4 regions of the Morganella morganii genome follow, and region 4 is predicted to be linked to each of the others. Evidence: predicted binding sites of a transcription regulator. Region 4 holds the regulator's gene; each other region holds the start of a gene.

Region 1 (5,803 bases), 1.3 Mb from region 4:
AAAGTTATTTGAGGACGGAGCCAGTACTTCGCGGTTACCGTTATGGCCCGGTTCACTGACAATGCCCTGTTCTTCCATTTCTTCCACGATCCGCGCCGCCCGGTTATAACCGATGCGGAACTGACGCTGAACACCGGAAATGGAGACCCGCTGTTTTTCTGTGACGAATTGTACCGCCTGATCGAACAACGGATCCAGATCTTCCCCGCTGACAGAACTGCCGCCTTCTCCGTCATCGCCACCACGGGTGATATTATCGATATATTCCGGACGACCACGGGCTTTCCAGTCATTCACCACATCATGCACTTCCTGGTCACGGACAAACGCGCCGTGAACACGCAGCGGCGCATTGGCACCCTGCGGCAGATAGAGCATGTCCCCGTTACCCAGCAGAGATTCCGCGCCGCCCTGGTCGAGGATGGTTCGTGAGTCAATCTTACTGGATACGGTAAAGGCAATACGGGTCGGGATGTTGGCTTTAATCAGACCGGTGATAACATCCACTGACGGACGCTGTGTCGCCAGTACGAGGTGGATCCCCGCTGCACGGGCTTTCTGTGCCAGACGGGCGATGTGTTCTTCCACTTTTTTACCGGCGGTCATCATCAGGTCAGCAAATTCGTCCACCATGACCACAATATACGGCTCTTTTTTCAGAACCGGATGCGTCATTTCCATGCTGTCTGTCGGTTTCCAGAACGGATCCGGAATCGGCCGTCCCATGGATTCCGCCATCAGGATTTTTTCGTTATAGCCCGCGAGGTTACGCACCCCGAGAGCAGACATCAGTTTATAGCGCCGTTCCATTTCCGCCACACACCAACCGAGAGCATTGGCGGCGTCTTTCATGTCGGTCACCACCTGGGTCAGCAGGTGCGGAATACCTTCATAAACAGAGAGTTCCAGCATTTTCGGGTCGATCATGATAAAGCGGACTTCTTCCGGTTTCGCTTTATACAGGATGCTGATAATCATGGCGTTTACGCCGACCGATTTACCGGAGCCCGTTGTACCGGCGACCAGCAGGTGCGGCATTTTACCCAGATCCGCCACCACCGGCTGACCGGAGATATCTTTCCCCAGCACCACAGAGAGCGGTGATGGCGTATCGCGGAATTCATCGCAGTCCAGCACTTCGCGCAGATAGACGGTCTGACGTTTTTCATTCGGCAGTTCCAGCCCCACATACGGCTTGCCCGGGATAACTTCCACCACACGCACCGCTACAGTCGAGAGTGAACGCGCCAGGTCGCGGGACAGGTTGGAAATACGCGAGGCTTTCACGCCCGGTGCCAGATCCAGCTCAAAGCGGGTGATCACCGGACCCGGTTCATAACCGACCACACGGGCTTTGATGCGGAAGTCATTGAGCCGCGCCTCAATCAGACGGGCTGTCTGCTCCATCGCAAATTCATCCACCGGCTCAATGGTACCCGGCGGTGAAGCCAGCAGATCCAGAGACGGCATCGGGGTGGTTGATTTCGGCAGCGGCTGGTCATTGCGGACCAGGAACGGATGGAACAGGCTCTCTTCCATCTGTTTTTGTAACTGTGCTTCCTGTGACGTTACCGGTGCCGCATTCTGCTGTGGTGCGGCAACAGGTTCAAAGCGCTGAGCAGCGGTCTCCAGTGCGGCATAAACCGGAGCCGGTTCTGCCGCAGGGGCGGTGACCGGTGTCGGGATAAACAGCGGCACTGCCGGTTCCGGATCCACCAGATCCTCCACCGGAGAGAAGGCTTTCAGTTCGGCCAGATCAGATAAAATAGCGTCAGCCTGCCCGCTGTAGCGCTGTTGCTGCATCTGCATAAACTGCGCCTGAAGACGCTGAGCTTCCTGCTCATCTTCATCGTCTTCTTCTGCCACCGGGTGAACATCCGTCACCGGCGGTGCAGACGCAAAGGAGTGATGGCTGACCGGTGCCTGATAGGCAGATGCAGCCGGGATAAAGGCGGAGGCGGTACCGGTGGTAATTTCCGGTTCAGTTACTGCCTGCACCGGCTCTGCTGCCGGAGACATGTCCGCCTCATCATCGCCGTAGCGGTTACGCTGCTGCGTCATAAACTCATCACGCAGACGCGCCTGTAATACGTCGTCTTCATCCGGCTCAGTCTGTGCGGCCTGATGTTCCGGCTGATGCAGTTGTGCAAATTCATCCTGCTCACGGCGCAGACGTTCAAGTTCCGCGTCACGCTGAGACGGAATGCGGATGCCGTAAAGCTCGCGCCGGGTCGGGAGGCGCACCGGATTCGGACGCGGCAGTTCAGGGCCGAGCCCCTGTTTGACCTGTACGGCACCAAAAGCCGCCGCTGCGGTTGCTGCGGCCGCAGAGCTCAGATGTGCGCTGCCGTTATCACCGGTATCCGGCACATCAGGCAGGTCGAACGTAAAGACCGGTTCTGTACGGCCGCTTCCCGCAAACGGGTTTTCCCATTGCGGTGCTGCCGGTTCAGGCTGAATATCCGGTAGATTGATCGGGGCATTCAGGTCAACGGTTGTCCGGTAAGCATCCGGGACATCAAAACGGTAGTGTTCAGGTTCATCCGCAGCCGGTGCGGTGTGTTCCTGTTCAGCCGGTTCCTGTGCATGCACAACAGGCACCACAGATTCAGCGGCGGTTTCCGGATATGCGGAGAGATTCTGTACCGGGGTCAGCAGCGGATCGCTGTTATCCGCCGGATCCTCATAATGTGCCTGATGCGCCAGTTCCGCCGCATTTGGTGCGGAAAACAGCACATCGTCCGCATCATCGTATTCACGGTACTGTGCAGTCTGAGTCTGTGCCTCACTGTCAGGCGCAACAGCAGTCAGAGCTGCGGCAGTTGCTGTCTGCGGTATGTTGTTGTGCTCTGTCTGCTCATCTGTTTTCTCATCGTCGTAGTACTCGTCCTCATCGTCATATTCACGGTCGTCGTGATACTGATCGTCATAACGGTCACGGGAGTGATTGGTGATGAAGGTAATCGGGGAAAGGACCGCTGCACCGGTTTTTTCGGCGATGGTGATCCACGACCAGCCGGTCAGCAGCATCAGACCTATCGCCCACAGACTGAGCAGCGCGAGTGTCGCGCCGAGGGCATTAAACCACGGCATCAGCGCAGAGCTGAATAAACTGCCGATCACCCCGCCTGCCGCGAAGTTCTGCATATCATCCACATTCAGGGATGCCAGGGCACAGGATGAAAGGATAAGAGTCAGCCCCCCGATGATACGCATCGAGAGTGAGAAAAAGTCCACATAATCTTTATTTTCATTACTGCGGAAGGCCGACCAGCACCCCAGGATCATCAGCGGGGGTACGGTGTAAGCCAGTATGCCAAAGGCGGAAAAGAGAATATCCGCAAACCAGGCCCCGATACTGCCGGCCAGATTCTTCACCGGCTCATGCCAGGTGGTCTGGGACCAGCTCGGGTCTGACGGATTAAACGATAAGAGAGCAACCAGCAGAAAGACGGCGCACAACCCGATCACAATAAGGACGGCTTCCAGCAACCGGCGGCCGCTGCTGATTTTTCTGAATTTGATGTGTTTGTCTTCTGTATATTCCTGGCTCATGTCATTTCCTGACGCAACGTCCGGTTTTTTCCTGTCAGTAAAACGGAACAACGCTGAGGGTAGCTCAGCGTTGAAACTGTATGCATAAACAGGAGTGTAACTGATTTATCCCGTTTTGCACATGACGCAGGAAACAAATTAACGGGTCTTGATGACCAGACGGTTACTTTGTTTGACCTCTTCCATCACCACGTAAGTACGGGTGTCGTTCACGCCCGGCAGACGCAGAAGAGTTTCACCCAGCAGTTTGCGGTAAGCCGACATGTCCGGCACACGAGTTTTCAACAGGTAGTCAAAATCACCGGAAACCAGGTGACATTCCTGAATCTCTTCCAGCTTCTGCACGGCGGTGTTGAACTGTTCAAACACATCCGGTGCCCCGCGGTTAAGGGTAATTTCCACGAATACCAGCAGGGAGGCATCCAGATAGTGCGGATTCAGCAGCGCGGTATACCCGGTGATAAAGCCCTGACGCTCCAAACGACGCACACGTTCCAGACACGGAGTCGGAGACAGACCCACACGTTTGGAGAGTTCGACGTTAGAGATACGGCCATCTTTCTGCAATTCGTTAAGAATATTCCTGTCGATTCTGTCAAGATCTTTACCCGGACGCTTTTTGTTATCAATCATCTCGTTATCTCTCTTATTTACTATTTTCCTACACCCATAACACTTCCTTTACCTGACGGAACAAAATCAGCATCGGAAAACATGTTTTCAGGCCAATTCTTTGCATTTCTGATTATTAGAATACGCAACCGGCGCCAGTTTACCGGAACATTCAGATTATTATCGCTATAGTCGTAAGCTGAAATTACCATGCTTCGTCATCAGGACAAACACATCACCGGTGTAACAGGATGTATTAACCCGACGGATAAAAATCTCTTACACTGATGTTTTCGCAAATGCGCAGCCGATTGTCAAAGCAAATGAACAAAAATCAGAACAACCTGTTGAAGAAAATGACAGAAAAACGTTTCGCTGACAAACAGGACGTGCTTTTGGTGTGATATTCAAACAACTTAGGAATCTTCTGAATAATCACTTTCTCGTACAATCGCCTGAAAATCTACTCATTTCCGGCTGATTTCAATTTTGTGCTCTGCCGTTTTTATTCCTTTTTTTTACCCCTTCGTTTCTCCTACAATCCTGTACACGCTTTTTTGCCATTCTGTTAATGAGGTGTTCATGAACGCAACCCGACACAGTAAATTAATTATTCTGGGTTCCGGCCCTGCCGGATATACCGCTGCGGTTTATGCGGCACGGGCGAATTTAAATCCGGTACTGATTACCGGGGTGGAAGTCGGTGGTCAGTTAACCACCACCACCGAAGTGGAAAACTGGCCGGGTGACCCGGAAGGTCTGACCGGGCCGGTCCTGATGGAGCGTATGCAGGCTCACGCCGAAAAATTTGAGACTGAAATCATCAATGACTACATCACTGACGTGGATTTCAGCAAACGCCCGTTTACCCTGACCGGGGAAAATACCTATACCTGTGACGCGCTGATTATCGCCACCGGCGCATCCGCCCGTTATATCGGCCTGCCGTCAGAAGAGGCCTTCAAAGGCCGTGGTGTGTCCGCCTGTGCCACCTGCGACGGCTTTTTCTACCGTAACCAGAAAGTCGCAGTGGTCGGCGGCGGTAACACTGCCGTGGAAGAGGCGCTGTATCTCTCCAATATCGCGTCAGAAGTGCATCTGATCCACCGCCGTGACAGCTTCCGTGCTGAAAAAATCCTTATCAGCCGTCTGATGGATAAGGTTCAGAACGGCAATATCGTTCTGCACACTGACCGCACCCTGGATGAAGTACTCGGCGACCAGATGGGTGTGACCGCTGTCCGTCTGCGTGACACCAAAAGTGACGCAACCGAAGAGCTGCCGGTGATGGGCTGCTTTATCGCCATCGGCCACAGCCCGAATACCGGTATTTTTGAGGGACATCTGGATCTGGAAAACGGCTATATCCGTGTTCAGTCCGGCACGCACGGTAATGCAACACAGACATCCGTTCCGGGTGTGTTTGCCGCCGGTGATGTGATGGATCATATCTACCGTCAGGCGATCACCTCTGCGGGAACCGGATGCATGGCCGCACTGGATGCCGAGCGCTATCTCGACAGCCTCGCAGACAGCAAATAATCCAGCATTTTCAGGGCGCTATATCTGTAGCGCCTTTTCGTGTACCATGACATTATCCTGCTGATTTCAGCCGTATTTTTACTTATCACCTGCA
Region 2 (5,803 bases), 1.4 Mb from region 4:
TGGAGTCACATCCGGTAAAAGTGACGGCGTGGATACAAAAACATATGGCACCGGGACTGGCGAACCGGATGAGTCAGACTATCCGCGCACGGCGCAAGCGGCATTTTAATGCTGAGCAGCAGCATACCCGCAAAAAATCGGTTGATCTGGAGTTTCTGGTCTGGCAGCGGCTGTCGGCGTTATCACAGCGGCGCGGCAGTACCTTATCGGACACGATTGTGCAGTTGCTGGAAGATGCGGAGCGCAAGGAAAAGTACGCGACGAAGATGACATCGCTGAAGGAAGATCTGCAAAGCCTGCTGGGAACAGACAAAAAATAAACCCCATCCGGAGATGGGGTTTATACAATTCATTGCATCATACAACCGAATTCAGAACTTACTGAGCAGCCTGCTGAGAGACTTGTTCAGTTACACCCTGGATTTCGATTTCAACACGACGGTCTGGTGCCAGACATTCGATCAGAGCAGCGCGCTGTTTGATATTGTCACATTTGTTGCCAGTAACAGGATCTTCTTTACCGCGGCCTTCTGCACGGATGCTGCCGGCTGGGATGCCTTTAGCGACCAGGTAATCTACAACGCTCTGTGCACGTTTCTGAGACAGTGGCAGGTTGTAGTTCTGGGAACCGATGCGGTCAGTGTAACCGATAACCAGGACGTTGCCCTGAGTCGGGTCGATTGACGCCAGTTCGTTGAACAGCTGGTTCAGAGCTTCCTGACCTTCAGCTTTCAGAGTAGATTTGTTGAAGTTGAACAGAACGTCTGAACGCAGGGTGAAACGTTTGTTCTCAACAACTGGTGCAACAACCGGAGCTGGTTCTGCAACTGGTGCAGCAACTTCATCCTGGCCGAAACGGTAAGCAACACCAACACTCAGCATGCCGTTATCAGGACGTGCCATAGTGGTTTCTTTATCGCCGATGTTGTTGATCCACTGATATTCTACGCGAGCTGCGATATCACGGGTGATTGCATACTCAGTACCCAGTGCGAACAGCGGAGAAACACCAGTGTCGTTGCCTTTAACGCGCTCACCATCGATAGATGCGGTTGCGTCTGCACGCCATACCATTGCACCCAGACGGGTATAAACGTCTAAGTCATCCATTACCGGATAGCTCAGTTTGGTAGTCAGCTGAACGCCCTGTGCTTTGAATGCGCCGTTGTTACCGTCGCCTTTGTAAGGCATACGACCTAACCAGTCATAACCTAATTCAAAGCCCATGTACTGGTTGTGCTGATAACCAGCATAGATACCAGCGCCGAGCTGATCTTTATGAACCGGACCAGTGTTGCCTAAGCTTTCACCGTCAAAACCAGTACCGGTGTTCTGATACTGAGACCAACCTAATTTACCACCGGTATACCAGGTATTGTCTTTTGGAGCTGCCTGCGCAACGCTTGCGAAAGCTGCCACTGCCACTGCTACTGCGATAGCTGTCTTTTTCATTTTACGCCTCGTTATCATCCAAATTGGCTCTGGCTTAATGCCTTATTATCGCCTTTGGTTTTTAAAAATAGTCAGGGATTATGTGCGCTATTTAGTAAATAGCTCCCAACAGGGAATTTTAAGCACTACCTTAACGGTGTAAAGTCTACAGCGAACTATAAAAGTTACAAGCCTGTCCTGTGGAATTCGACTAAAAAAATGTAAAAAACTGTACTGATTCATAAACATACAAAATAGTCAATTTCTTTGGATATTTGGCTTAACACGTTGAAATAGTGTAATTTTATTAACCAAGCAGAGCAAATGATACGGGCATGTAAAAAACTCTGAGAATATTCTTAATTTTCCTTAATGATAAGGGAAAGAGTGAATTTGTAATGTATTCAGTTGTCGTGCAACAGGTGCACTGTCATGATGCCATTCCTGCGGACGCATAATAAAACCGAGGCAGCTGCCCTGTTCCGCAGCGCGCTGTAACCGGGCATTTTCCTGCTCAGTCAGTACCGGCAGCCAGCCCAGAACCACACTGTAGTTACCGCTGGCGAGTGCTTTCTCCATAGCGGCAACACTGTTGATTGCCGGGATGCGGGACAACTGCATGATTTTATCACCCGGCAGCTGATTCTGCGATAACCAGGTGCGGTTAAGTTTTGCACCCGGAGAGAGCCATAACAGCCAGCGGGACTCCCCGGCAAGCTGACGTAATAAAGGAAGCAGAATGTGGGTCAGGACGATATCATTATTGCGATAAACCAGTTCGCTGACCATTCCGTTCAGACGGCGTTCCCCCGCAAGGGCGGGTGACACAGATGCCGGTGTAACAGGGACGTATTCCCGGGTTGCCTGCTGGCGCATAGTTAACCTCACATAGTGATGCTGTATATGTGTACAGTATAATCCAATTCCGCTCAGATCAAGTAAATTTTTTCCATACAACTCGCAAAATTCAGGTTTGCCGGATACAAATACGAATTTATCGTTGGCAATCGGGGAAACATTCCTTATTTTGTGGCGACAGCTGAGCTCAGTCAGGGAATGACACAACGATACGTTTAACCTGCTTTCAAAGGACTGATAATATGAAGGATTATTTGAAATTGTCAGATGTTCAGTTTGATCGTCTTCAACACAGCACACAGCCGTTCGGCCGGATCCGCCTGAAATCACAGTTCGGGTGTATGGGATTATCCATTGACCGGGTCACTTTCGCACTGATAGCCAACAGTCAGCTCTGGCTGAAAAGCACAGAGGCCACCCGCGAGCTGTTCTGCCGGCTGGAACTGAGTGACCGGTTTACTTATCCCAAGCGGATCCTGCCGATGCGGATTAACTATTACCGTGTTCCGGACGCGGTATGGCAGTGCCCTCAGCAGAGTGAGTTCCTTTTTTACCAGACCTACCTGCATGCACGGGAACATGCACAGTCACAGCAGCAACTGCCGTCGCGGATTAAAGATCTGCCGAATGTGGACAGAGCTCTGGAACGCCGCTTATGGCAGGCGGGGATCCGCCGGGTGGATGACCTCTATTTGCTGGGTGCCAAAGCGAGCTTTCTGAAGGTCAAAGCCCGGCCGCAGAATGAGCTGAAATTACTGTTTGCCATCGCGGGAGCCATTGAGGGGTGCCACAGTGCGGTATTACCGAAAGCACTGCGGGAGGATCTTATCCATTGGCATGGCCGGCTGAACTAAACGGCGCAGGTATCCCGGGGAAATGTTTTCCCCGGGAAGACATCAGCTGTCCGGTGTTTCTTCCGCCGCAGTCTGTTTTTTGCGGCGGAACCGCCCGGCGGAAGGCTGCAGATTATGCTCTTTATCATTGATCTGCCGGATAAGCCCGGTAATGTCCGGTGTCAGGCTGAGTAACAGGCGAATCTGTTCCAGCACCAGCTGCTCGGTACTATTATTGTCACAGGTACATTTATCCAGACGCTGTGCGAGCGCATCTGAAATAGCCTGAATCTGCAAATCTTCCCGATGTCCTTTTTGCAGTGCGATCTCGATATAGCGGATGGCATCATTCAGCAGACGCAGAATAGTGTCATCCGTGAGCTTGGTGCGGTGAGCCCCGAGCGCGGAAATATAACTGAGCAGGGTGTGGTTGAGACAGAGCAGGCGGAACGCCTCATCCTGAGATGTACGGTAACTGCTCGGCTCTGAGGATATGTTCGCTACCACAGAGGCAAACTCCCCGTCGCTGATATGCGCATCACGACGGGCAACCCGGTACTCCAGGCTGTCAGTTTTACCGTTGTAATACTGTTGCAGGATTTGTTCCAGATAACGGCCGTTTGCCTGCATGGTGCGGTCAATCACCAGCGGCAGCTGGCGGTATTTCCAGTCCGGCCAGATATAGCTGACAGCAAACCAGGCGAGTCCGCAGCCGATCAGGGTATCGATGATGCGGTGGATGGCGATATCAAACCCTTCACCCAGCAGGTTAAAACTGAACAGCACCAGCAGGGTAATAAAAATAGTGGCCTGGGCGTACTGACTGGTGCGGAACACAAAGAACATCAGCCCGGACAGTACCATCAGAATAAGCTGTCCCTCATAAGACGGCACAAAATACATGATCGGCAGGCCGATAAGGATCCCGGCGAGAGTCCCCACTATGCGCAGCATCAGGCGGCGTCGTGTGGCACTGTAGTTCGGCTGGCAGACAAACAGGCTGGTCAGCATAATCCAGTAACCGCGGGTCAGATCGAAGGTCAGGATAATGGCGTAACCGGCACACAGCAGCAGCGACATCCGGATAGCATGGCGGAACAGGGCGGAGCGTGGTGTCAGGTTCTGCCTGACCCGCGCCCAGATATCACGCAGTCCCTGCAGGTTTTCGTTGGACAGGCGTGCATCTTCCTGCATCTTTTCCGCCGGAAGCTGAGTCTGCTCTGCGGTCAGTCCTTTAAGCTGGGAATCGACACCGCGCAGGTTGGTCAGCAGATGGCGCAGAGCCATGACACTGCTGTTACCGGGCTTTTGCTGCTCCAGCAGGTTGAGGGAGTTTTCCAGATAAGAAAATGTCCGCTCAAAACGCGGGTTATGGTGATATTTGCGGCGCTGCAAAATGGCCTGCGCAACAGCGGCGCAGGCATGTCCCTGCATGGTCATCAGCCGCTGAAAGCGGAACATAATATCGCTGTAACGCAGTTCATTGCTTAAATTCTGATACTGGATATGAGACGAACTCGCCCGCTCGTGAATATCCTGGGCAACAAAGTAATAATGAAGGGCATGGCGGGTACTGCGCTGGCCGCGGTCACCTTTCAGGCGGGAAAACAGGGTCATTTTTGCCTGATGCATGGCTTCCGTCAGTGCGCTGTTCGCCATCGCCAGTTCAAAGACGGACTGCTGATAATCTTCTTCTATATCCGGGTCAAACAGGTTTGCTTTTGCCTCCAGATAATTGGAGAGCTGCATATAATAGCGGGCAAGATTATCCTGCAGCGGACGGACAGGGAAAAACAGGTGCCCGGTCAGGGTCAGCAGGTTATACCAGACCGCACCGGTCAGCAGTAACAGCGGTTGCTGATACCAGTCATCAAACAGGTTTTTACCCAGCATGGTGTAAATCGCGATCAGCAGTGCCCCGAAAGCAATGGTGGCGTAACGCTGCCCGAGCGCACCCAGCAGAATAAACCCGCTGGTTGATACCGCAAGTCCTGCCATAAACAGGAGGTGGTGGTCATACAGCAGTTCAATAGCCGCAGACGCGACAAAGAAAGAGATCAGCGTGATAAACAGATTACGCAGACGCCCGGCGAGCCGGTCATCCAGGTCTGTCAGTGCGGCGGCTACCATCCCGAGTGTCAGGGCAATGGTGACTTTCGGCGACATGTGCAGCAGCCACGGCACCAGCGTGGTACCTGTCAGCGCAATCAGGATGCGGAAATAATAAAGAAAATGGCTGTTATAAATATACCGGCTGAAGCCGAGAAACGCTGCAAGCACAATAACCTCAATGAGTCAGAAATACCCTTAACGGGAATTTGGCAGTAAACTAATTGTGTCTTTCCTGTAATATGGCAATGGTATGGCGCTGGCATACGTTTTACCACATCTGGTTTTATCACATATTGATTTCAATCTTGTAACGGTGCGGAACACATGGAATTAAAATCAACACAAATGGGGCAGACACTGGCCCGGCATCCTTACAACCGCGTGCGGTTACTCAACGCAGGTATCGAAGTCAGCGGGGCAAAACACCGGTATGTTATTCCTTTCAATGAGTTAATCAATATTCAATGTAAACGCGGTATCGTCTGGGGCGAACTGGAATTTGAACTGCCGGATGAGCAGGTTGTGCGTCTGCACGGTACCCAGTGGCAGGAAACTCAGGAATTCTATCA
Region 3 (5,803 bases), 1.3 Mb from region 4:
TCGTCACTTTCAAACAATGGTAAACAGCTATATTTTGCTGAAGCCATTTCGAATGCCATTCTGGAATTGGCTCAACAAGGTGTATTTAAGCAACTCCCTGGATTTGAAAGGCATTTTGTACCAATGAGTGAGCATCTCTATACCATCTTGCAACCATTAATTGATGATACTCTATTTATTGGGAAGAATTACGAAAATGTTTTTGATAATTTTGAATGTTTCTTAGCACTTGTCATCGCAGATCTGCATCAGCAGCAAGAGCGAACTCCATGGGGACCTGTAGGCCGTTTTGGTTGGAAAGAAAGAAATTTGTACAATTCCCCATTATCTAATATGATTAAGGAAGCCAAAGAGCAAGGTGTTAACTGGGCTCCATTAAAAAGTGGCTTCTTTGGAGGGGATATTTCCAGATTCTCTTTAGTTGCTGATGAATATTTAAAAGGAATATCAAAATTAAGTTGGTATTAATAATTAATTATTAGTTGTTAATTTAAGTGCCTTTAAACGATCGATAAAGGCACTTAATATCAATCAGGTATCCATTCATCACGCACCTTTAAGGTAGATGTGTACTTCGTTGTTTCTAAATTATAATAGGAAGAAAGATCTTGGCTTGATGTTATATTTTTTATTTCATGAATGTATATTTCTTTGAACATTTCTCTGTCAATTTTACCATCAATATATTTCTTACATGCTTCATCATATTGGTTAAGGAGGTCTTCAATGCAAGAATCATAAGTTTTATATAATAAATCAAGAGAATAAGACTCTTCAGCGCTCAATGAGCCTGCTTGTTTTTTTGCTAAGTATGGTGTCAAGATTGGTGTCAAATTATTTATTGTATTTCTTGCGTTAGTTATGCCAGTTCGAATTTGAAGTTCAATTGCACCATATTGCAATTTCAATGCTTCACTTGCATTCTCTTGCGCAAACTTAACATCTTTTCTTGATTTGAAAAATGTATACAATGAGAGAAGTAATGCAGCACTAGACACGGCCAATGAATACATATTATAATAACTATCACTCATTGAATTCTTCCTCTATTAAGCATTGCTATTAAATCCACCAAGTCATCATTGCTGGCACTAGCACTCCCTCGACTAATAGCATCAGATTGATCGTTTTTTTCATCGAAAGAAATGTTTCTTTCATCCGCAATGGCTCGCTTTATTTCATGAATGATCTCATGTTTTTGGTGTTGCGTTATTTTCCTTAGCCTGATACCTATATCTAACTCGGAAAGAATAATCTTGAGTTCATTTAGTCTATCGTCTTCATTTTTATTTAATAAGCGTGAAACATATTGATTTGGTGATGTATCATTTGTCATATATTTCCTCCCGTTGATGATGCAGAATTATACGACATTTTTTCTATAAAATAAATTGTTTATATCGTAGTTAAAAAAACTACAGTATTCAGTTTCAAAACTTGTTGTTCTTAAACGCACAATGAATCCTTCAGAGGGATTTAAGGATAAACATTACATTATCCCATTGTTTCCAGTGGTTCTAAATTCTCTCCTTATGTTCAGGCTCACACATTTTCAGCCTTGTGCTTTCTGAATACCGACTCTGCGTAAAGAGCGATCTTCACTACATAAGACCTGTTCGCAAAGACACCAGTGGGCTTGGCAAGTCACTATCGCTGGACAGCAAGACTAACTAGTTAGCAAAGTGCTGGAAATGGTATGGGAAACTTGTAGTAAGCCTGTTGGAGTGATATTCGACGGCGATCAAGCTAGTCATTAAAAGAACTGATATTTTAGGTGGTTAACGAATCGCTACTACATTTTTTGGCATTTTCTTTATTGATATATAAATATCAACGTCCGCTCCTTGCTCATAGTTGGCTACCGGATTTGATTTCAATGAGTAATGCATGTGACGCATAATATTAGTAAAAATCAGATTGATGAGACAGCCAAACTTCTTTATCATTAACTGTATATATATACAGTTAATCGGTTATGAGTATGAAACTTGTCAAGACCAACGATGACGCAATTCTGACATTGCCTCTGTTCCTGGAGCATGTCCCGGCCGGGTTTCCGTCACCGGCGGCGGACTATATCGAGGACCGCATAAACCTGAACAGTGAGCTGATCCGGCATCCTGAAAGCACCTACCTGCTCAGGGTTGAAGGTAGTTCGATGATAGATGCAAATATCTTTGATGGTGATGTGGTTATCGTGGACAGCGCGGTAACCGCTGCTGAAGGTGATATAGTAATTGCCAGTTTTGAAGGTGAGTTTACTGTCAAAAAATTGCAGCTGTCTCCTGTGCCTATGTTGATCCCGATGAATCCGGATTATCAGCCTATCGCAATCAGCAGTGAGCAGGATTTACAGATTTTCGGCGTGGTCACCTACATCATTCACCGGGCGCAGTGATGTTTGCGCTGGTGGATGTAAACAGCTTTTACGCCAGCTGTGAAAGAGTATTCCGGCCAGACCTGACAGGTAAGCCGGTCATCGTCCTGAGTAATAATGATGGTTGCGTGATCGCCCGGTCAGCAGAGGCGAAAGCTCTCGGCATCAAAATGGGGGAGCTGTATTATGAATGCCGCGCTTTTTGTCACAAAAATAATGTGACAGTATTCAGTTCAAATTATGCGTTGTACGGCGATATGAGCAGCCGTGTGATGACATTGCTCTCATCCTTCGCACCCGCCACAGAAATCTATTCTATCGATGAAGCCTTTCTTGATTTTACCGGCATGACCAGGACATTCAGCCTGGAAGATTACGGCCGTGAGATACAGGCTGCCATTCTGCAGAAAACACACCTTCCGGTCGGTGTTGGTATTGCACCGACAAAGACACTCGCAAAACTTGCCAACCACGCCGCAAAAACATGGAAAAAAAACCGGCGGAGTGGTCGACCTTTCTGATTCCCTGCGCCAGCGTAAATTACTGGCTTTGATACCGGTCAGTGAGGTATGGGGTATCGGCCGGCGCATATCTGCCAAGCTGAATACAATGGGTATCCGTACGGCATTAGATTTGGCGAACGCCGCACCGGCGACTATCCGTAAAACCTTTGGTGTTATCGCAGAGCGCACGCTGCGGGAGCTGAACGGGGAACCCTGTATTGAGCTGGAAGAAGTCAGAAAGGTGAAACAGCAGATCCTCTGCTCCAGGTCGTTCGGTACCAAAGTGACAGACATTGTCACCATGAGAAAGGCCGTATGTGAATATGCTGAACGGTCAACAGAAAAACTCCGGGAAGAAAAACAACGCTGCCGTATGATCGGGCTGTTTGTTCAGACCAGCAGACACGCCAACGGGCCGGACTATGCGAACAGTGCAAACATTTCACTCGAGTATCCCAGCTGCGACACGCGGGACATCATCAATGCCGCCATGAGAGCACTGGATAGTATCTGGCGAGACGGATACCGATATTATAAGGCGGGCATCATTCTATCAGATTTCACGTATTCAGCAGTCACTCAGCTCGACATGTTCGCCATCCGGCAGCCATTCAAAAATAGTGACGAGCTGATGAAGACTATCGACACGATAAATAATAGCAGGCTGGGCCGTGTGTGGTTTGCCGGTAAAGGCAGCGATAGCAGGTACAAGATGAAGCGTGAAATGCTGTCACCGGCATACACGACAAATTTCAGTCAGCTGCCGGTGGTGAAAAGTTAATGCGTCCAGTTAGGTGATAAAGCGCATTGAGATGGAATAAGTTTTTTCACGAACCAATAATTGAAAATACATTCCCCAAAACTATCAGTGGAATAGTGTTAAAACAATAGGTTAGGTGCAGCATTCAAACACCTGAATAGCATTGTTTTTTAATGGTTTTCAATAATAAAATTATGCAGTTATGTTGATTCTTAGTATCTACTGCTGCGCCACATGGGCTGGTTTGAAGCCGCTGACTTAATCGTTAAAGGAATGGAAGGGGCCATCGCTGCCAAGACCGTCACTTACGATTTCGAACGTCTGATGGAAGGCGCTAAGCTCCTGAAATGCTCAGAGTTTGGTGATGCAATCATCAAACACATGTAATTAAGTTTACGGTGAAATAGTTAACGGGAACTGATTAGTTCCCGTTTTTTATTGTTCAATCTGAAACGGTTATCAAAAAGTTTGCAAAATGATTTAGCAAAACGGTATGAAATTTGTACAGGTTGTAGGTGGTTTGAGGTTGAGATGTGCGGGTAAGGAGAGGGTCGCTTTGAGCGAAAAGCGGAAGTTCAGAATGTATACTTACTTCGATGCTTGTTAAGCAATGGGGAGTAGGTCAGCAATTTATTGTGAAAGCAATAACACTAATAGTATTAGTGAAGAGGCTAAAGATTTGTTTAGAATCCGCCCCCTTAAGAGGCGGTATTCTTGGCAAACATTTTATTTACTGTTTATCAATTGCAATAATGGGATCTCAGCTACATCATTAGGAATATAGGGGTCATCTTCTTTTAAATTAACCCCAATACAATCAACATCATTTAACCCAATTTCCCAAGCCCACCTAACATCTAACGTACTCATTTCTATCCCTAAACTATCTCTTTGTGGATGCTCAGGAACAATATTTTTTAACATCGCATCACATCCAAGATAGAATTTTCCACAGGCCTGATACGCAGTAAGAAATCTTTCTAGATTGACATTGCTATCAGGAGTCATCGTATTAATTCTACTGATCATTGTCATTCTTTTAGTTAATGGGGTTGTCATCATATTTTCAGATATTAGTACTCTATAATGAGTTGGGTTTTTAACTGAGATGCCCTTGACAATACAAACCCGTAATCTGGCTTTACTATCTACCAAGCCTACTGATGATATAAGATCTTTAAAAATATCCTCACCTATATCGGGGTGTTTAAATAATAGATATAACCCTGGATAACACGATTTTAATTGAGCGAAACCTACTCCTTGCCAGCGTGTTCTATCCCATAGACGAGGTTTGATTAGACTTTGTATGGAATAATCTTTATGTGTTATATTTTCGAAATTAAGTTCCTCTTCAGGCATTCTTCCTTTACCGGGTGTTGGAGCTTTTATATCCTCGATCTCCAACACTTTCGAAAATTCACTATCCCAGGATTTATCTCTTAAAAGAGGGTAAGTTTTCTTTTCAGAACTGGCGGAATAAATTTTCTTAATTTGTTGATCAATATCATTACCAAGAACATTTTCAATAGATTTGATACAGGCACCAAAACTAATTGCTCTGTCGAATGCAGCATCTTCGAAGATCATTTTTTCAATGTATTCTGTATTTTTTATAAAAAAATAACTCGGGGAGAAGATTGAACACTAATTCTTTGAATTTATTAGTGATTTTTTGTTGCACCTCGATTCTAAAATCACTTACATCAAAACCAGCGCAATTTATTGTAAGATTTAGTTTTCCACTATTGCTATTTATTTCATGTGATAAGGATAAGTCATCATCGTCATCTGCTATTACTTCAATAATTAAAAATGCTTCTTTAAGATAGATGTTGTCAATCGTACAGGTTGCAAAAGCACCCTCTAAAAGTGATAAGACATTAGTTGAAAACTCTATAAATGGTGACCGATTCGGAAAGTTAATTTCTATAGTGCATCCAAAAATAAAAGATGTATGTACTCCTCGTTTGTCATGGTTATCTTTTATGCCCTTACTATTAAATCCTGTATCAAAGTCACGTATTTTTTGCAAGAAATCATTATGATCTTTATCGGCAGTAACTCCGTACTCACGTTCAAAATCTTCAATATAACCTAAAGCATATTTAAGACATCCCGATGATACAAAAAGGCCTAATCTATCGAGCTCATCGGGGATAT
Region 4 (5,803 bases):
TTCAGCGGGTTCTCTTTATGCTGAGCACTGCTTTCCGGCCGGGTTTCCGGCAGATATTTAGCCGTCAGAATCAGCAGAATAAAAGCATACAGCGCCAGGAAGCCAAAAGGCAGCCGCCAACCGTAATATTCCGCCATAATACCGCCCAGCAGCGGCGCCAGCGCCGGAACAATATTTAATGTCCCGTTTAAAAAGCCGAAAGCACGTGCCGCTTCGTTGCCGTTAAAGCAATCGCGGACACAGGTAAAAGCAACCACTGAGGTACAGCAGACACCCGCTCCCTGAATTAACCGGGAAGCGATAAACATCCCCGGAGTCACCGCAAAGGCAGCAGTCAGGGAACCGGCGATATACAATACCATGCCCACCATCGCCATCGGTCTGCGGCCGAATTTATCCACCAGGTGACCGGAAATCAGCTGACCTGCGCCTAATACAAGAATAAACAACGAGATAGTTGACTGAATCAATGACTCACTGCTGCCCAGGCCTTTTGCAATTGCCGGAATAGCCGGTAAATAAAGATCAATACCCAATGGTCCCAATAACACGATAACTAACAATAAAAGCAATAAATTCCGCATACCGTTAAATTTCACTCATCACCTGACGACAGCAAAAAATACACGTAATTGTTGTTTTTTACAACCATCACTTATAACTAAACCTGTGAATTAAAAGAAAAAACAATGCTGTATATTTCATTATATAGTGAAATTACAATCAACCTGGATTTTTTATTTAATGAAGGAATAGATTTCCGCCAATATTACTTATTTTATAAGTAAACAAAATAACACATATCAATACAATTACTGACAAATATTATCGCCTGATTTTATGTATTTTATGGAAATATTCAGATATTTTAACCTTTGTATTTTCTCATAATACCCTCAGAGAATTTAACAAACTATCTTCAGCCATATTGTAAGACAACAATCACACTTCCGGGTTGTCTGTCATTCCGCTAAAGCATGAAAAGGTAGTTAAATCACCCATTTTGAACTCAAAATCAGCATCAATATCTTTATATTAGGTATAATCCCGACTAAATATCAGAATATTCCGCTTACTCATCATTCATGTAAGATGTTAAAAACCGGGTATTCTTTGTAACAACATGAAATCGCTGAGGTTATAGTGTTAATACGTAGTATTCTCGTCTTTATTGTTTATTATTTGTTGCTTTTTTGTATCTATTACATATTAAAAGGGTATCGATTATACTTTTTAAAGAAACTATTTGAGGAAATAAATACGTCAAGTTAAATTTTAACATTATTAATGACAACCGTTTATCTTCATAATTTATGACAATATATGATAAATATGAGTTGGCAATGTTTATTGGCGGCAAAATAAAATGTCAGCGACTGAAAAACTGTCTGACAGGTAAAGAGCTTTCAATAAAAATTAATATCTCACAACAGCAGTTATCCCGTTATGAAACGGGAGCAAGCTTAATTCCTCTGGATAAACTGTTAATGCTTGCAGACGTCCTGAATATTAGTGTTAGTTATTTTTTTGATGAAATGGGTTGTGATGAAGAATAAGTTTAATTTGACAAACATTAATATATTATTGTTTAACCAGACTGACAGATGATAATGAGTAATAAAACAGATAATAACCTGAACACCAGCATTAATGAGATGTACAAGCTTATCGGCGGGCAAATCCGCAAAATGCGCAGGATCACCGGAGTCACATCAACAGAACTGGGCAATCTGATTGGTGTATCACAACAGCAAATCTCCCGTTACGAAATCGGCAGCACAAAAATTTCACTGGAAATTATTCTGAGGATCTCCCAGGTCTTCGGCGTCTCCCCTTACTACTTTATAGAAGACAGTCTGCTGTTCTTTACCCGCCAGCACCTGCCGGATGATGATAACGTTATCCCCCGCAGTACCGACGCCGGTGTAAATACGGAGCCGGAGACCCGGCCACCGGAACACTGAGTGTGTGACAGCACCGCTGATGCGGTGCTGTCTGTTTATACCGGCTGAGTGGTTACATCCAGCCACTGTGCGTTTGTCAGTTCCGCCAGCCGCGCAGGTGTCAGCCGGACAGCGGAATTAGCCGACCCCGCCGCAGGTAATACCGTGTCATACTCACGGAGTGAATGATCCGCATAAACGGTCAGCGGTACCGGCAGCCCGAACGGACAGACTCCCCCGACCGGATGGCCGGTGAAATGCACCACTTCCTCTGCATTCAGCATTTTGGCCTTGCAGCCGAACTGTGTTTTGAATTTTTTATTATCCAGCCGGGCGTCCCCTGCCATCACAATCAGAATCGCGCTGTCATCCGTCAGCTTAAAAGAGAGTGTTTTGCAGATCTGACCGGGGCGGACACCATGAACTTCTGCTGCCTGAGTGACAGTGGCAGTCGGCTGTGTGGTCTCAATAATCGTAACATCCGGGGCATGCGTGCCGAACCAGGCACGAACCGTTTCGATACTCATTCAGGACTCCGTTTTATTATCATGTGCTTTTTATGTGTTTGCACCAACAGCTCACCATAATTTGCCCTGAATTGGCAGCCCTTTTTTGACAAAATAGCGCGGATACCGGTTATTCTGCCGGAATTCATGTTAGAGTGGGCTGTTCATATATTTATTGATTAGCGGAAGGTGATGTCATGCAATCTGTTGATATTCAGACTTTATTAAAAAAAGCAGAAGTACTGTGTCTGTCACGCAGTGTGCGCATGACGTCTCAGCGAAAGTCGATTCTGCAGCTGATTGCCGGCCAGCCCGGAGCCATCAGTGCTTATGAGCTGCTGGATCTGCTGCGCGAAACCGAGCCGCAGGCAAAACCGCCGACAATCTACCGCGGTCTGGAATTTCTGCTGGAGCAGGGATTTATCCACAAAATTGAGTCCACCAACAGCTTTGTGATGTGTCCGCATTTTGATAAACCCAGCCATACTTCAGTACTGTTTATCTGCGATCGCTGTAACAGTGTGACAGAGCGGGACGGAGAGGCGATTGATTCACAAATCACTCAGTTGGCGGATGCCGCGCAATTTCATATCCGCCACAGTGTGATTGAGGCGCACGGATACTGCCGCCCTTGTTATGATATTGAATCCTGCACCCGCAGAGATAAATGCCTGCATGACCATGAACATGACGAACCGCGTAAACGCGGACGCTGAAAAACAAAAACCACAGTGTCCGTCTCCGGCGTACTGTGGTTTTTAAGCGGATACCGTTTCAGGCGGCTGTCCCGGAAATCAGTGCCAGTCGTTATTACGGATCACACCCACTGCCAGACCTTCAACAGTAAAGTTCTGTTCCCGTAAATCCACCACGATCGGGCTGAATTCTTCGTTTTCAGCGTGCAGCTCAATCTTGCTGCCCACTTTCTTAAACCGTTTGACTGTCACTTCATCTTCGATACGGGCAACCACCACCTGGCCATTATGCACGTCCTGGGTTTTATGCACCGCGAGTAAGTCACCGTCCATAATACCGATATCTTTCATTGACATACCATTTACCCGCAGCAGAAAATCTGCACTTGGTTTAAACAGCATCGGGTCAATCTGATAACGGCTTTCTATATGTTCCTGTGCTAATAAAGGCTCACCTGCGGCCACACGGCCTATTAGTGGTAAACCTTCATCCTCTTCTTCTTCCAGAAGCAGACGGATCCCCCGGGAGGCCCCGGAGACAATCTCAATGACGCCTTTACGCGCCAGGGCTTTCAGGTGCTCTTCCGCCGCATTCGGAGAGCGAAAACCCAGGCGTGCCGCAATTTCTGCACGCGTCGGTGGCATGCCCGTCTGCGAAATATGGTCACGAACAAGGTCATAAACCTGTTGCTGCCGTGCCGTCAGTGCTTTCATTTCGCCCCCTGTTTGTTTATACAGTCAGACTGTGAGTATATACAGGTATTCCGGGATTGGGAACCATAACATGAGGAAAATACGTGTTACGCCGCAGGTTTCACAAAAAATCGTCTGTTAAAGACGCAGGAACCAGCTGGTAAACAGCATAATCCAGACAAACAGCCCCAGTAATGTGGCGATAAATACTGCGGCGGACCCCATATCTTTGGCCCGGCCGGACAGTTCATGATATTCCGTACCGATACGGTCAACCACAGCCTCAATAGCGCTGTTGATAAGCTCAATCACCACTACCAGCACCACAGAACCAATCAGCAGCACCCGTTCAACCGCCGTAAAAGAGAAAGCAAAGGCAATAATGACGGCCGGGATCAGCGCCAGCAATTCCTGACGGATAGCGGCTTCATTTTTCCATGCCGCAATGAGTCCTTTCTTTGAATAACCCGCCGCTTTAATTAATCGTATAAATCCGGTATTTTTTTTCATTTCTGTCACTGTAAATAATATGATTATCTGACTGATCGCCGCTATTTTTCCGCGATTTTATTGCTGCCGCAACACAGATCTGGCTCCGCCTTTCTGGTATGCTGAACGCGAATTGTCAACAAGAGGCTTCATACATTTATGTCACTTTGGCGTAAAATATACTATAACGTATTGAATTTACCATTAAAACTATTGGTAAAAAGCAAGCCGATCCCGACGGATCCGGTCAATGAGCTGGGGCTGGATACACAACGTCCGACACTCTATGTTCTTCCTTATCACTCTAAGGCGGACCTGCTGACACTGCGCCGTCAGTGTCTCGCACAGGGCATGCCGGATCCGCTGGAAGATAATGTCATCGGTAATACCACATTACCGGGCTATGTCTTTATCGATGACGGCCCGCGTGTGTTCCGTTATTACGCCCTGAATCCGCGTAAGGATTCCGTCCATATTTTCCACGCCTATCTGGATCTGCACCGCAATAATCCGGCGCTGGATATTCAGATGCTGCCGGTCTCTGTGATGTTCGGTCGTTCACCGGGCCGCGAGGGACACCACGGTGTGCCGCATCTGCGTCTGTTAAACGGGATCCAGAAATTTTTCGCCGTGCTCTGGCTGGGACGCGACAGTTTTGTCCGTTTCTCACAGCCGGTGTCCATGGGCGCAATGGCCTCTGAACACGGTACCGACACTATTATCGCTAATAAACTGGCCCGTGTCGCCCGTATTCACTTCTCGCGCCAGCGTATGGCCGCTATCGGCCCGAAACTGCCGGTGCGTCAGGAGTTGTTCAATAAGCTGCTGAAATCCAAAGCGATTGAAAAAGCCGTTGAAGATGAAGCGAAAGCCAAAAAAATCACCATTGAAAAAGCGCGTCAGAATGCCGTTTCCATGATGAACGAAGTGGCCGCTAACTTCACCTATGACGCTCTGCGCGTGGCTGATCGCGTTCTCGGCTGGACCTGGAACCGCCTCTATCAGGGACTGAATGTCCATAATGCGGAGCGGGTGCGCCAGCTGGCACAGGACGGCCATGAGATAGTGTATGTGCCCTGCCACCGCAGCCACATGGACTACCTGCTGCTCTCCTATGTGCTCTATCATCAGGGGCTGGTACCGCCGCATATCGCCGCCGGGATTAACCTCAATTTCTGGCCGGCGGGACCGATTTTCCGCCGCCTCGGTGCTTTCTTTATCCGCCGCAGCTTCAAGGGCAACAAACTGTACTCCACCGTTTTCCGTGAATACCTGAGTGAGCTCTTCTCACGCGGTTATTCCATCGAGTACTTTGTCGAAGGCGGCCGTTCCCGTACCGGGCGTCTGCTGGAGCCAAAAACCGGCACATTATCGATGACGCTTCAGGCTATGCTGCGCGGTGACTCGCGACCTATCACCCTGGTGCCGGTCTATATCGGCTATGAGCATGTGATGGAAGTGGGTACTTACGCCAAAG

The links. Region 4 encodes LexA, which represses DNA repair genes until DNA is damaged. Its sites were predicted from a motif close to TNCTGTATGTACATACAGNA; they were not measured.
Region 1: the regulator LexA is predicted to act here: its motif matches at 3,630-3,649, upstream of JL661_RS12340 (DNA translocase FtsK 4TM domain-containing protein).
Region 2: the regulator LexA is predicted to act here: its motif matches at 2,327-2,346, upstream of sulA (SOS-induced cell division inhibitor SulA).
Region 3: the regulator LexA is predicted to act here: its motif matches at 1,948-1,967, upstream of umuD (translesion error-prone DNA polymerase V autoproteolytic subunit).

Annotation. Positions count from the first base shown of each region.
Region 1 is NZ_CP069157.1:2,554,971-2,560,773, forward strand. It holds gene JL661_RS12340 (DNA translocase FtsK 4TM domain-containing protein) at 1-3,555, opposite strand, end outside; gene lrp (leucine-responsive transcriptional regulator Lrp) at 3,694-4,188, opposite strand; gene trxB (thioredoxin-disulfide reductase) at 4,750-5,709, shown strand.
Region 2 is NZ_CP069157.1:2,486,506-2,492,308, reverse strand. It holds gene matP (macrodomain Ter protein MatP) at 1-320, shown strand, start outside; gene ompA (porin OmpA) at 379-1,452, opposite strand; gene sulA (SOS-induced cell division inhibitor SulA) at 1,801-2,307, opposite strand; gene JL661_RS12090 (TfoX/Sxy family DNA transformation protein) at 2,532-3,143, shown strand; gene yccS (YccS family putative transporter) at 3,186-5,402, opposite strand; gene helD (DNA helicase IV) at 5,559-5,803, shown strand, end outside.
Region 3 is NZ_CP069157.1:1,394,728-1,400,530, forward strand. It holds gene JL661_RS06705 (caspase family protein) at 1-468, shown strand, start outside; gene JL661_RS06710 (hypothetical protein) at 528-1,034, opposite strand; gene JL661_RS06715 (hypothetical protein) at 1,031-1,336, opposite strand; gene umuD (translesion error-prone DNA polymerase V autoproteolytic subunit) at 1,982-2,398, shown strand; partial or broken gene umuC (translesion error-prone DNA polymerase V subunit UmuC) at 2,398-3,661, shown strand; partial or broken gene JL661_RS06735 (isocitrate/isopropylmalate family dehydrogenase) at 3,860-4,027, shown strand; gene JL661_RS18330 (hypothetical protein) at 4,367-5,230, opposite strand; gene JL661_RS18335 (hypothetical protein) at 5,235-5,803, opposite strand, start outside.
Region 4 is NZ_CP069157.1:68,681-74,483, reverse strand. It holds gene JL661_RS00320 (multidrug effflux MFS transporter) at 1-584, opposite strand, end outside; gene JL661_RS00315 (helix-turn-helix domain-containing protein) at 1,344-1,556, shown strand; gene JL661_RS00310 (helix-turn-helix domain-containing protein) at 1,611-1,964, shown strand; gene JL661_RS00305 (YbaK/EbsC family protein) at 2,000-2,470, opposite strand; gene zur (zinc uptake transcriptional repressor Zur) at 2,647-3,165, shown strand; gene lexA (transcriptional repressor LexA) at 3,244-3,858, opposite strand; gene JL661_RS00290 (diacylglycerol kinase) at 3,976-4,347, opposite strand; gene plsB (glycerol-3-phosphate 1-O-acyltransferase PlsB) at 4,486-5,803, shown strand, end outside.